One region of the Leclercia sp. W6 genome, then DNA from elsewhere that is predicted to be linked to it. Evidence: predicted binding sites of a transcription regulator. Region 1 holds the regulator's gene; each other region holds the start of a gene.

Region 1 (3,383 bases):
ATTGTACGTCCCGAGCGCACCCGTCAGATGATTGTCGACTTTTATCGCCACTTCGCTGACGTTGAGCTGCGCGTCTCCCAGGAGGTCTTTAACGGTGTCTGGGATGCGCTGGCGGACGGCAGGGTGGAGATGGCGATCGGCGCGACCCAGGCGATACCGGTGGGGGGACGCTACGCGTTTCGCGATATGGGGATGCTAAGCTGGGTCTGCGTGGTGGCCAGCCACCATCCGCTGGCCGCGCTTCCCGGCCCGCTCAGCGATGACACTCTGCGCAACTGGCCGTCGCTGGTGCGGGAAGATACCTCCCGCTCGCTGCCGAAACGGATCACCTGGCTGCTGGATAACCAGCGGCGGATCGTCACCCCGGACTGGGAATCCTCTGCGACCTGCCTGTCTGCCGGGCTGTGCGTGGGGATGGTGCCGGTCCATTTTGCCCGGCCGTGGATAGACAGTGGCAAATGGGTGGCGCTGTCGCTGGAAAACCCCTTCCCGGATGCGGCCTGCTGCCTCACCTGGCAACAAAACGACATGTCACCGGCGCTGGCGTGGCTGCTGGATTATCTGGGGGACAGTGAAACGATGAACAGGGAGTGGCTGCGGGAGCCAGAGGTACTGGCTCCCTGAGCGGATCAACGGCGGTAGTCGCGGAACGGGCCATCGGCGACAGAGCGGCGTTCGATCAAACGCGGATGCACTTCAATAGACTGCGACTCTTCACGTTTGTTGACGATACGGTCGAGCAGCATGTTGAAGGCGGTCTCGCCCAGCGAATCTTTTGGCTGGTGGATGGTGGTCAGCGCCGGGGTGAAGAAACGGGCGTTGCGCACGTTATCATACCCGATCAGCGAAACGTCCTGCGGCACGCGCAGCCCCATCTCGTCAGCGGCACACAGGGCACCCATCGCCATCACATCCCCGCCGCAGAAAATAGCGGTTGGACGCGGCGTCTGGGAGAGGATCTGCTGCATGGCGCGATAGCCGGACTCCGGCTCAAAGTCGCCCTGGACGATCCAGTTTTCTGGCACCGTGATTAAGGCCTCTTCCATCGCTTTCATAAAACCGGCCAGACGACCGGCGCCGGTGTTGCGCTCCAGCGCCCCCGGGATGACGCCGATATCGCGATGACCGCGTTCGATCAGATAACGTCCGGCCATGTAGCCACCTTCAAAGGCGTTATCAATGACCGAGTCGGTGAAGTCGGCTTTCGCTTCGCCCCAGTCCATCACCACCATCGGAATGTTGCGATACTCTTCCAGCATCTTCAGCAGCGGCTCCGGATATTCCGAGCACATCACCAGCAGGCCGTCGACGCGCTTTTGCGCCATCATCGACAGATAGGCCCGCTGCTTCTCCAGGCTGTTCCAGGCGTTGCCGAGGATCAGGGTGTAACCTTTCTGGAAGCAGTTTTTCTCTACCGCTTCAATAATTTCTGCGAAGTAGGGGGCTTCGCTGCTGGTCGCCAGCAGGCCGATCGATTTGGTGTGGTTCACCTTCAGACTACGGGCGACGGCGCTCGGAGAATAGTGCAGCTCTTTGATCGCTGCCCAGACGTTGTTACGCGTCTCTTCCGCCACAAAGCGGGTTTTGTTAATAACATGTGATACGGTTGTAGTGGAAACGTTTGCGCGTTTCGCTACGTCTTTAATTGTTGCCATCAGATGTCACTCCAGACCATATCTTAAGCTCCTGAAAAACCAATAGGTAAACGTTTGCCTTCACTCGCCCTAATTGCGCAATTTGAATTGCGGTACGCCGGGAAAACGACACAGGACGTCAGGAGGGGGTCAATGGCCGGTACGCTAATAAATTTAGCGTGGAATTTTGGCTGATCTTGACCAAAAGGGGAAGAGTAAAAATCGATATCATTCTAAATCCAGCAAGATTTTTACCCTGAACTGTGCAAAAATGAGCAAGCTCACTCTTCGTAGGGTGATTAAAAGGAGAAAAATTGATGAGTACCGATCTTAAGTTTTCGCTGATTACCACCGTTATTGTTCTGGGTCTGATCGTTGCCAGCGGTCTGACGGCTGCGCTGCACTGATATTTGTGAGGGAGCTCATGCTCCCTCGTCTCCCTTCTGCTATTGTTACGCTTCCTGCAAAAATCTTTTGCCAAATTGTTAACTTCTCATTTTTTGTGATTGATGTCATGCTTTCGCCTTCATTGTTCTGTGTCGCCTGACGACACGGTATCCGGAGTTGAAGTATGAAAATCAATTTTCCGCTGCTGGCCCTGGCCATTGGCGCATTTGGCATCGGCACCACCGAGTTTTCTCCAATGGGACTGCTACCGGTTATCGCCCGGGGTGTGGATGTCTCTATTCCTGCTGCGGGCATGTTAATCAGTGCTTACGCTATCGGGGTAATGGTAGGAGCGCCGCTGATGACCTTGCTGCTTTCCCATCGCGGCCGTCGTAATGCGCTGATCTTCCTGATGGCGATTTTTACCGTCGGCAACGTGCTGTCGGCGCTCTCCCCGGATTACACCACCCTGATGCTGTCGCGTATTTTGACCAGCCTTAATCACGGCGCCTTCTTTGGCCTCGGGTCGGTGGTCGCCGCAAGCGTGGTGCCGAAGCATAAACAGGCCAGCGCCGTAGCAACCATGTTTATGGGGCTCACCATCGCCAATATTGGCGGCGTACCTGCCGCAACGTGGATGGGCGAAGCTATCGGCTGGCGGATGTCCTTCCTGGCGACGGCGCTTCTGGGCGTGGTCTCGATGGTCGCGCTCTTCTTCTCCCTCCCAGCGGGCGGCGCGGGCGAAAAGCCGGAGGTGCGCAAGGAGCTGGCAGTGCTGATGCGCCCGCAGGTGCTTTCCGCCTTGCTGACCACGGTGCTGGGCGCCGGAGCGATGTTCACCCTCTATACCTACATTGCGCCCGTTCTGCATGACATTAACCAGGCGACACCTGTTTTTGTTACCGCGATGCTGGTGCTGATTGGCGTCGGTTTCTCGCTCGGCAACTTCCTGGGCGGCAAGCTGGCGGACCGCTCCGTAAGCGGTACCCTGAAAGGCTTTTTAATGCTGCTGATCGCGATTATGTTGGCGATCCCGTGGCTGGCACGTAATGAAGTGGGGGCGGCGTTCGCGATGGTGGTTTGGGGGATGGCGACCTTTGCGGTGGTACCGCCGCTGCAAATGCGCGTGATGCGCGTGGCAAGCGATGCGCCAGGGTTGTCCTCTTCCGTCAATATTGGGGCGTTTAACCTGGGGAATGCGCTGGGTGCGGCGGCAGGTGGTGCGGTGATCTCCGGCGGGCTGGGGTACAGCTTTGTTCCGGTGATGGGGGCCATCATTGCCGCGCTGGGGCTTCTGCTGGTGCTAATGGCCGACAGAAAACAACCTGAACCGGTTTGCGCCGCCGAATAACACCAAAAAGC
Region 2 (3,383 bases), 1.1 Mb from region 1:
AATGAGTGCACATTTTGCCCCACGGAGGGCAGAAGAGCGCCACACCTGCAGGAGAAAAGAATGTCATCAATGAGTAAAGAAGCTGCCCTCGTCCATGAAGCGCTGGTAGCACACGGCCTTGAAACGCCGCTGCGCCCACCGGTTCAGGAGATGGACAACGAAACACGTAAAAGTCTTATTTCCGGGCACATGACCGAAATCATGCAGCTGCTCAATCTCGATTTGAGTGATGACAGTCTGATGGAGACGCCGCGTCGCATCGCCAAAATGTATGTCGATGAGATTTTCTCCGGGCTTGATTACGCTAATTTCCCGAAAATTACCGTCATTGAAAACAAAATGAAGGTCGATGAGATGGTGACGGTGCGCGATATCACCCTGACCAGCACCTGCGAACATCACTTTGTGACCATCGACGGTAAAGCGACCGTGGCCTATATCCCGAAAGATGCGGTGATTGGCCTGTCCAAAATCAACCGTATCGTGCAGTTCTTTGCCCAGCGTCCGCAGGTGCAGGAGCGTTTAACCCAGCAGATCCTCATCGCGCTGCAAACGCTGCTTGGCACCAACAACGTGGCGGTATCGATTGATGCGGTACACTACTGCGTGAAAGCGCGTGGCATTCGTGATGCGACCAGCGCCACCACCACCACCTCGCTGGGCGGCCTGTTCAAATCGAGCCAGAATACCCGCCAGGAGTTCCTGCGCGCCGTCCGTCACGTTAGCTAATCGTCAGGGCAGGGTACATGGAAAGAAATGTCACGCTGGATTTCGTTCGTGGCGTCGCTATTCTGGGTATTCTGCTTCTGAATATAAGCGCCTTCGGTTTGCCGAAGGCCGCTTACCTCAATCCCGCCTGGTATGGCGATATCACTCTTCGCGACGCCTGGACATGGGCGGTGCTGGATCTCTTTGCCCAGGTCAAATTTCTTACCCTGTTTGCGCTGCTGTTTGGCGCAGGTCTTCAGCTGTTACTGAAACGCGGTAAACGCTGGATCCAGGCCCGGCTCTCTCTGCTGGTGCTGTTCGGATTTCTTCATGGGCTGCTATTCTGGGATGGCGATATTCTGCTGGCCTATGGGCTGGTAGGGCTGATCTGCTGGCGCATCATCCGCGACGCACATGATGTCAAAAATCTCTTCAATACCGGCGTGGTGCTGTTTCTAATCGGCGTGGCTATATTGCTGCTGCTGGGGATTATCTCCGGCGGCTCCACCAACCGCTCCTGGGTGCCGGATGCGGCGAACCTGCAATATGAGCAGTACTGGAAATTGGGCGGCGGACTGGAAGCCATCAGCAACCGGGCGGATATGATTGGCAACAGTTTACTGGCGCTCGGCGCACAGTATGGCTGGCAGCTGGCGGGGATGATGCTTATCGGCGCCGCGCTGATGCGTACCGGCTGGCTGAAGGGCGAGTTCAGCCCGCGCCACTATCGCCGTACCGGGATGTGGCTGGTGCTGGTGGGGCTGGCGGTTAATCTTCCGGCGGTGATCGCCCAGTGGTATCTGCACTGGGATTATCGCTGGTGTGCATTCCTGTTGCAGGCGCCGCGCGAGCTGAGCGCGCCGTTTCAGACGATTGGTTATGCCGCGCTCATCTACGGTTACTGGCCACAGCTCTGCCGTTTCCGGCTGGTGACGGCGGTGGCCTGCGTGGGGCGCATGGCGCTCAGCAACTATATTTTACAGACGCTAATCTGTACCACTTTGTTCTATCAGCTTGGCTTATTTATGAAGTTCGACCGGCTACAGCTGCTGGGCATTGTCCTGCCGGTGTGGCTGGTTAATATTCTTTTCTCCGTCCTCTGGATGCGCCATTTCCGTCAGGGGCCGCTGGAATGGGTATGGCGGCAATTGACCATACGTGCGTCAGGCGTTTCATCAAGCCATACATCCGGATAACGATCTGGATCACAATCATTAACAAAACGGATGTAACCGTTTTCATCCTTGTGACCTTCTTCACGTAGTCCTCGCCTTGTCGCTGCCAGAATAGACACCTTGCTAAACACAGGGGGTGTCTGTGAGTCGCTGCAATCTAAATAAGGGTGGTGAATATGATCACCATTCGTGACGTCGCGCGTCAGGCGGGCGTTTCTGTCGCCACCGTTTCCCGGGTTCTCAACAATAGCGCGCTGGTCAGTCCGGAGACGCGGGAGTGCGTGATGAAAGCCGTCACGGCGCTGGGCTACCGGCCTAATGCGAACGCCCAGGCGCTGGCGACCCAGGTCAGCGATACCATCGGCGTGGTGGTGATGGACGTGTCAGATGCCTTCTTCGGTGCCCTGGTAAAAGCCGTCGATATGGTGGCCCAGGAGCACCAGAAAAACGTGCTGATCGGCAACAGCTATCACGAGGCGGAAAAAGAGCGTAACGCCATTGAGGTGTTGATTCGCCAGCGCTGTAACGCCCTGATCGTGCATTCAAAAGCCCTGAGCGACGAGGAGCTTTCTGCCCTGATGGAGCAGATCCCCGGCATGGTGCTCATTAACCGCATCGTTCCCGGCTACGCCCACCGCTGCGTCTGCCTCGATAACGTCAGCGGAGCGATGATGGCGACGCGGATGCTGATGAACAACGGGCATCAGCGCATCGGCTATCTGGCCTCCAGCCACCGCATTGAGGACGATGATATGCGCCGGGAAGGCTGGCAGAAAGCGTTGCTTGAACAGGGTATTACCGGATCAGACAGCTGGATCGGCACCGGTGCGCCGGACATGCAGGGTGGGGAAGCGGCCATGGTGGAGCTGCTCGGGCGCAACCTGCAGCTGACCGCGGTCTTTGCCTACAACGACAGTATGGCGGCGGGCGCACTCACGGCGCTGAAAGACAATGGCATTGCGGTGCCACAGCATCTGTCATTGATTGGTTTTGATGATATCCCGATTGCCCGTTACACGGACCCGCAGCTGACCACAGTCCGCTACCCCATCGCCTCCATGGCCCGGCTGGCCACGGAGCTGGCGTTACAGGGGGCCGCCGGGAAGCTGGATATGAATGCAACACACTGTTTCATGCCAACTTTAGTGCGCCGCCACTCCGTTGCCATTCGGCAAACTGTGGTGCCGATCACTAACTAATAATTCGCCGTGATGTAACCGTTTTCAATTTGTGAGTAAATTCACAGTAACTTAACAATGCGCTGTCTATGATGTCAGCGTTTTAGCAACTGAAACGCTATGTAACGGTGATTAATCACTTTGGCTATAGCTAAGGTTCGTTAAACATCCAAAAAAACGCATTCTGGAGCGTTACCGACCAAGGAAGATAGAAATTTTATAAGTGGACTTCGGCCGGCAGTAACGTTTCTTTAACATGTGCCCGCCGAGCCTTATTCACACGAACTACCCTGCATAAAAATCGGAGATATCATGAATAAGA
Region 3 (3,383 bases), 420 kb from region 1:
CGCCTAATCTCTTTCTTAAGCATTAGCACATTTTTCGCACAAACTCCCGGCTATCCAGACGTCCATCTTCAGAAATAAGAAAAATTGTTCGCTAATGCTTCGGATCATAAAAAAAGTCATTATCTAAAATTAAGATAAGCAATTCATATAGATAGAATATGTGAAGCTTTAAATTTAGCCATTCAACTCTGAACTTTGAGGTGCCTCACAAAGTTCCTTAAAATTCACATTTAGTTACACATATTTTCTTATTGTAACCGATTCTTTATGTTTGTAGCACTTTCAGGCTAGCGAAACCGCTATTTGAATGGAAAGATGCCTGTCAGACACATAAAGACACCAAACTCTCATCAATAGTTCCGGAAATATTTATTGACAGAATTTATTGACGGCAGTGGCGAGTGTCATAAAAAACCAATGAGGGTAATAAATAATGATGAAGCGCAATATCCTGGCAGTGGTTATCCCTGCCCTGCTGGCAGCCGGTGCAGCTAACGCAGCAGAAATTTATAACAAAAACGCTAACAAGCTGGACTTCTACGGTAAAGCTGTAGGTGAGCACATCTGGACCACCAACGGTGACACCAACAACGGTGATACCACCTATGCGCGTATCGGCTTCAAAGGTGAAACTCAGATTAATGACCAGCTGGCCGGTTACGGTCAGTGGGAATACAACATGGACGCTTCTTCCCAGGAAGGCGCTCAGGGTACCAAGACCCGTCTGGCATTCGCAGGCCTGAAAGCTGGTGATTACGGTTCATTCGACTACGGTCGTAACTACGGCGTGTTCTACGATGCGCTGGCTTCTACCGATATGTTCGTCATCTGGGGCGGCGACTCCCTGGCGGCAACCGACAACTTCATGACCGGACGTAGCACCGGTCTGGCTACCTACCGTAACTCTGACTTCTTCGGTCTGGTTGACGGCCTGGCAGTGGGTCTGCAGTACCAGGGCAAAAACGAATCTGGCCACACCACCGGCCGTCAGAACGGCGACGGCGGCAGCTACTCTCTGGGTTATGACTTCGCTGAAGGCTTCAACGTAACTGCAGCTTACTCTAACTCTGACCGCTCTACTGCGCAGAGTGTTGACGGTAAAGGCGAACGTGCTGAAGGCTGGGCAACCTCCCTGAAATATGACGCAAACAACCTGTACGCAGCGGTAATGTACGGCGAATCTCAGAACATGACCCGTGAAAACGACGGCGAGTTCGCGAACAAGACTCAGAACGTTGAAGCTGTGGTTCAGTACCAGTTCGACTTCGGTCTGCGTCCATCCGTGGGTTACGTTCAGTCCAAAGGTAAAGATCTGACCGGTCGTAACGGTTTCTCCGGCGGCGATGCTGACCTGGTGAAATACGTAGAAGTGGGTACATGGTACTACTTCAACAAAAACATGAACGTGTACGCTGCGTACCGCTTCAACCTGCTGGATGACAACAACTACACCGAAGCAACTGGCCTGTCTACCGACGACCAGGCGGGTGTAGGTATCGTTTACCAGTTCTAATCAGTACACCACTTTGTTATATGTCTAAAAAACAGGGCTTCGGCCCTGTTTTTTTATGCCTGAAAGCAAAAAATGGCGACTTTTGAAAAGCCGCACGCTTTTTGTAGCAAACGGTTGGCATTTTGTAGAACTATCGTTAACCTGATAGCGGATTTCACTTCCGTAACCACAATGGAACTTCGTCATGTTTGAGAACATTACCGCCGCCCCTGCCGACCCTATTCTGGGCCTGGCCGATCTGTTTCGTGCCGATGACCGCCCTGGGAAAATTAACCTGGGTATTGGTGTCTATAAAGATGAGACCGGCAAGACCCCGGTACTGACCAGCGTTAAAAAAGCTGAGCAGTATCTGCTGGAAAATGAAAATACCAAAAACTACCTCGGCATCGACGGTATTCCGGAATTTGGTCGTTGCACCCAGGAACTGCTGTTCGGCAAAGGCAGCGCGATTGTCAGCGATAAACGTGCCCGCACAGCGCAGACCCCTGGCGGTACTGGCGCACTGCGCGTGGCAGCGGATTTCCTCGCCAAAAACACCAGCGTAAAAACCGTCTGGGTGAGCAATCCGAGCTGGCCGAACCACAAGAGTGTCTTTAACTCTGCAGGTCTGGAAGTGCGTGAATATGCTTACTACGACGCGGCCAACCACTCTCTGGACTTCGACGGCCTGCTGGCAAGCCTGAGCGAAGCGCAGGCGGGCGATGTGGTGCTGTTCCACGGCTGCTGCCATAACCCAACCGGGATTGATCCAACGCTTGAGCAGTGGGAACAGCTGGCGAAACTCTCCGTAGAAAAAGGCTGGCTGCCGCTGTTCGACTTCGCGTATCAGGGCTTTGCTCGTGGCCTGGAAGAAGACGCCGAAGGCCTGCGCGCCTTCGCAGCAGTCCATAAAGAGCTGATTGTTGCCAGCTCCTATTCCAAGAACTTCGGCCTCTACAACGAGCGCGTAGGTGCCTGTACGCTGGTGGCGTCTGATGAGCAGACCGTTGACCGTGCATTCAGCCAGATGAAATCTGTTATTCGCGCTAACTACTCTAACCCGCCGGCTCACGGTGCGTCTGTAGTGGCGACTATTCTCAGCAATGACGCCCTGCGCGCTATCTGGGAGCAGGAACTGAACGACATGCGTCAGCGTATTCAGCGCATGCGTCAGCTGTTTGTGAACACCCTGGCGGAAAAAGGGGCGGATCGCGACTTCAGCTTTATCATCAAACAGAATGGCATGTTCTCATTCAGCGGCCTGACCAAAGAGCAGGTTCTGCGTCTGCGCGAAGAGTTTGGTGTGTATGCGGTGGCATCGGGTCGTGTTAACGTGGCGGGGATGACGCCGGATAACATGGCGCCGCTGTGCGAAGCGATTGTCGCGGTGCTGTAATGCTTTAAGCCGGGCGGCACTGCGTTTGCCCGGCCTACGTGTAGGCCCGGTAAGCGTAGCGCCACCGGGCAATTAAAAAAGCCTGCTTAAAGCAGGCTTTTTTAATGTTCGTTACCAGACCGGCATTTCATCCTGCAGGAACGGATTGTGCAGCCGTTCGTATCCCAGGGTAGACATCGGGCCATGACCTGAAATAAAGGTCACATCGTCGCCCAGCGGTAATAACTTCTCTTTGATCGAGCGAATCAGCTGGCCGTGATCGCCCCGGGGGAAATCACTGCGCCCTACGCCGCCTTTAAAGATCACATCGCCAGAAATCAGCAGACGCGACTGGTCATCAAAGAAAACAATATGGCCTGGAGTATGCCCTGGACAATGCAAGACCTGTAATGTCACATTGCCCACGTTGACGCTCTCGCCCTCATTCAGCCAGCGATCTGGCGTCAGGGGAAGACATTCATCAAGACCAAACATGCGGCTCTGCGCCGGTAATCC
Region 4 (3,383 bases), 1.5 Mb from region 1:
CTGCCTGCGCCTCTTTCTCTTTCTCCATCAGATACCCCACCAGGCTTATCTGGTATTTACGGATATTTTCCACGTAGGCGTACGCCTCGTGGCCGCGCGCGTAGCCATAGGTCAACTTGCTGTAATACGGCTTCTGGCTCAGTAGCGGCAGACGCTGTTTTACATCTGACCAGCTGTCGGGGTTACCTTTGGTTTTCGCGGTCAGGGCGCGGGCGTCGATCATGTGGGCATAGCCCATGTTATAGGCCGCCAGCGCAAACCAGATCCGCTCCTCTTCCGGGACGCTCTCCGGTACTCTGTCCATCATCGCCTGCAGATAGCGCGCGCCGCCGCTGATGCTCTGCTCAGCATCGGTACGATCGGTCAGGCCCAGGCTCTGGGCGGTATTTTTGGTCAGCATCATCAGGCCGCGTACCCCGGTTGGCGAGGTGGCCAGCGCGTCCCAGTGAGACTCCTGGTACGAGATGGCGGCCAGCAGTCGCCAGTCAATCTCCTGGGCATACTTCACAAACAGCGGCTTCAGCGTCGGCAGGACATTATCCACCGCCCGCAGGAAGCTGCGGGTATCGACATAGTCGAAGCCATCCCCGTGACCGAGGTACTTCTCCTCCAGACGCGCCAGCGTACCGTCTTCATTCATTCTGTTAAAGAAATCGAGCATGGCGGCGGAGAGCGTCTGGTCGGCGTCGAGAGGGCTGAACCAGGTGACAGGCTGCTCGTCAGTGACGTCCAGCGCCACGGCCAGCTCCGGGTGAACGCGCTGAAACAGGCTAATGGCAACCGAGTCGGCGATGGTGTAGGGCAGTTTCCCGTCCGTCACCTGTTCCAGCAGCGCCGTGGTGCCGAGCTTCTTATCAACCTTCCAGCTAAGTTCAGGGTACTTTTTTTCTTTCAGCGCCCGAAGGTCGTCAATGACGACATGGCCCGGGGCAACGGTGAGCTGCTCGGCGGTGAGCCCGGCAAGCGTGCGTGGTCGCAGGCTGCCTACGCGATAGACCAGCTGCTGCGAGACAGAGTAGTAGGTTGGGCCTGGCTGATAGTTTTTGCTGCGCTCGCTGTTATAGACCAGGCCAGCAGCCAGCATGTCAGCCTTGTCATTGTCCAGGTCGTCAAACAGCTGGCTGATGTTCTGCCGTACCGTAATCTTAAGCTTTACGCCCAGATAGTCAGCAAAATGCTGCGCCAGCTCGTAATCCAGCCCAATGACTTTATCGTTGATCGCACTGTAGGTGAGGGGAGAGGCCACAGTACTGACGCGCAGCTCCCCCCGCGCCTGAATGGCGGCGATGCGATTTTCGGCTTTACCGAACCAGGGGATTGAAGGCCACAGGGCCGCTGCCAGCAGCAGGGTCACGATGCCGATGAACAGATAATTAATCTTTAATTTTTTCAATAAGTTGATTCTATGAGCTGTGTATTATTTTGGTTTGTAGTCGTCACAGTAAAAACAAGTATTACCAAAGATTTCGCGGCATTTTGCGTAAAGTTACGCCACTTGGCAACTTATTAGCGGGAAAGGCAACACCAATGGTTAAATGACAACGACGATTTTATTACGACGCAAACGGTTTCGTCGGCGCGCAGGATCCACTATAATGGCGCCCGTTTTCCCCCCTTGCGCACACTGTAAGCGCCTCCGGCGCTTCGAAGACGAGAGACTTATGATGGAAATTCTGCGTGGTTCGCCTGCACTGTCTGCCTTCCGTATCAACAAACTGCTGGCACGTTTTCAGGCGGCCGACCTTCCGGTAAGCAATATTTACGCTGAGTATGTCCATTTTGCTGACCTGAATGCTCCCTTAACGTCAGAGGATTTAGTCCGGCTTGAGCGCCTGCTGAAGTACGGCCCAAGCCTGAGCAGCCATACCCCGAACGGTAAACTTCTGCTGGTTACGCCTCGTCCGGGCACCATCTCCCCCTGGTCTTCTAAAGCAACCGACATCGCCCGCAACTGTGGTCTGAGCCAGATTAACCGTCTGGAGCGCGGCGTGGCCTATTACGTTGAAGCCTCCACCCTGACCGACGCCCAGTGGGCCGTTGTGGCAGCCGAGCTGCACGACCGCATGATGGAGAGCGTGTTCGCTTCTCTCGACGACGCGCAGCAGCTTTTCTCTCACCATCAGCCTGCGCCCGTGCAGAGCGTGGACCTGCTGGGTGAAGGCCGTCAGGCGCTGATTGACGCCAACCTGCGTCTGGGTCTGGCGCTGGCCGAAGATGAAATCGACTATCTGCAGGACGCGTTCATTAAGCTGAACCGCAACCCGAACGACATCGAACTCTATATGTTCGCGCAGGCCAACTCAGAACACTGCCGCCACAAGATTTTCAACGCCGACTGGATTATCGACGGCGAGCAACAGCCAAAGTCGCTGTTCAAAATGATCAAAAACACCTTCGAGCAAACCCCTGATCACGTGCTGTCGGCCTATAAAGACAACGCCGCAGTCATGGAAGGTTCCGAGGTGGGCCGCTTCTTCGCCGATCGCGAAGCGGGGCGCTATGACTTCCATCAGGAGCCGGCGCATATCCTGATGAAGGTCGAAACCCACAACCACCCGACGGCGATCTCGCCGTGGCCGGGTGCTGCCACCGGCTCCGGCGGTGAAATCCGCGACGAAGGCGCAACCGGCCGTGGGGCAAAACCAAAAGCGGGTCTGGTGGGTTTCTCCGTCTCCAACCTGCGTATCCCGGGCTTTGAACAGCCGTGGGAAGAAGATTTTGGCAAACCAGAGCGTATTGTTACCGCGCTGGATATCATGACCGACGGCCCGCTGGGCGGCGCAGCGTTTAACAACGAATTTGGTCGTCCGGCACTGAACGGTTACTTCCGTACCTACGAAGAGAAGGTGGACAGCCACAACGGCGAAGAGCTGCGCGGCTACCATAAGCCGATCATGCTGGCAGGCGGGATCGGCAACATTCGCGCCGATCACGTGCAGAAGGGCGAGATCGTCGTGGGTGCCAAGCTGATCGTGCTGGGCGGCCCGGCGATGAATATCGGTCTGGGCGGCGGGGCAGCCTCCTCTATGGCATCCGGCCAGTCTGATGCGGATCTCGACTTCGCTTCCGTACAGCGCGACAACCCGGAGATGGAGCGCCGTTGCCAGGAGGTGATCGACCGCTGCTGGCAGCTGGGCGACGCCAACCCGATCCTCTTTATTCATGACGTGGGCGCGGGTGGTCTCTCCAACGCCATGCCGGAGCTGGTGAGCGACGGCAACCGCGGGGGCCGCTTCAACCTGCGCGACATCCTGAGTGATGAACCCGGCATGAGCCCGCTGGAGATCTGGTGTAACGAATCCCAGGAGCGCTACGTGCTGGCCGTTGCCCCGGATCAGCTGCCGCTGTTTGACGAGCTCTGCCGTCGCGAGCGCGCCCCGTAT

Evidence for each region. The regulator PurR, encoded in region 1, represses purine synthesis genes. The targets are predictions, from matches to a motif close to CANGCAAACGTTTGCNTG.
Region 2: galS (HTH-type transcriptional regulator GalS) is a predicted target of PurR. The motif match lies at 1,934-1,951, and genes of this name have one in related genera.
Region 3: DVA43_RS10000 (amino acid aminotransferase) is a predicted target of PurR. The motif match lies at 1,617-1,634, and genes of this name have one in related genera.
Region 4: purL (phosphoribosylformylglycinamidine synthase) is a predicted target of PurR. The motif match lies at 1,558-1,575, and genes of this name have one in related genera.

Annotation. Positions count from the first base shown of each region.
Region 1 is NZ_CP031104.1:1,600,656-1,604,038, reverse strand. It holds gene punR (DNA-binding transcriptional activator PunR) at 1-624, shown strand, start outside; gene purR (HTH-type transcriptional repressor PurR) at 630-1,655, opposite strand; gene DVA43_RS07815 (YnhF family membrane protein) at 1,952-2,041, shown strand; gene DVA43_RS07810 (MFS transporter) at 2,206-3,372, shown strand.
Region 2 is NZ_CP031104.1:452,284-455,666, forward strand. It holds gene folE (GTP cyclohydrolase I FolE) at 61-729, shown strand; gene yeiB (DUF418 domain-containing protein YeiB) at 747-1,904, shown strand; gene galS (HTH-type transcriptional regulator GalS) at 2,060-3,082, shown strand; gene mglB (galactose/glucose ABC transporter substrate-binding protein MglB) at 3,374-3,383, shown strand, end outside.
Region 3 is NZ_CP031104.1:2,018,172-2,021,554, forward strand. It holds gene DVA43_RS09995 (porin) at 434-1,513, shown strand; gene DVA43_RS10000 (amino acid aminotransferase) at 1,698-2,888, shown strand; gene DVA43_RS10005 (MBL fold metallo-hydrolase) at 3,000-3,383, opposite strand, start outside.
Region 4 is NZ_CP031104.1:65,700-69,082, forward strand. It holds gene mltF (membrane-bound lytic murein transglycosylase MltF) at 1-1,393, opposite strand, end outside; gene purL (phosphoribosylformylglycinamidine synthase) at 1,662-3,383, shown strand, end outside.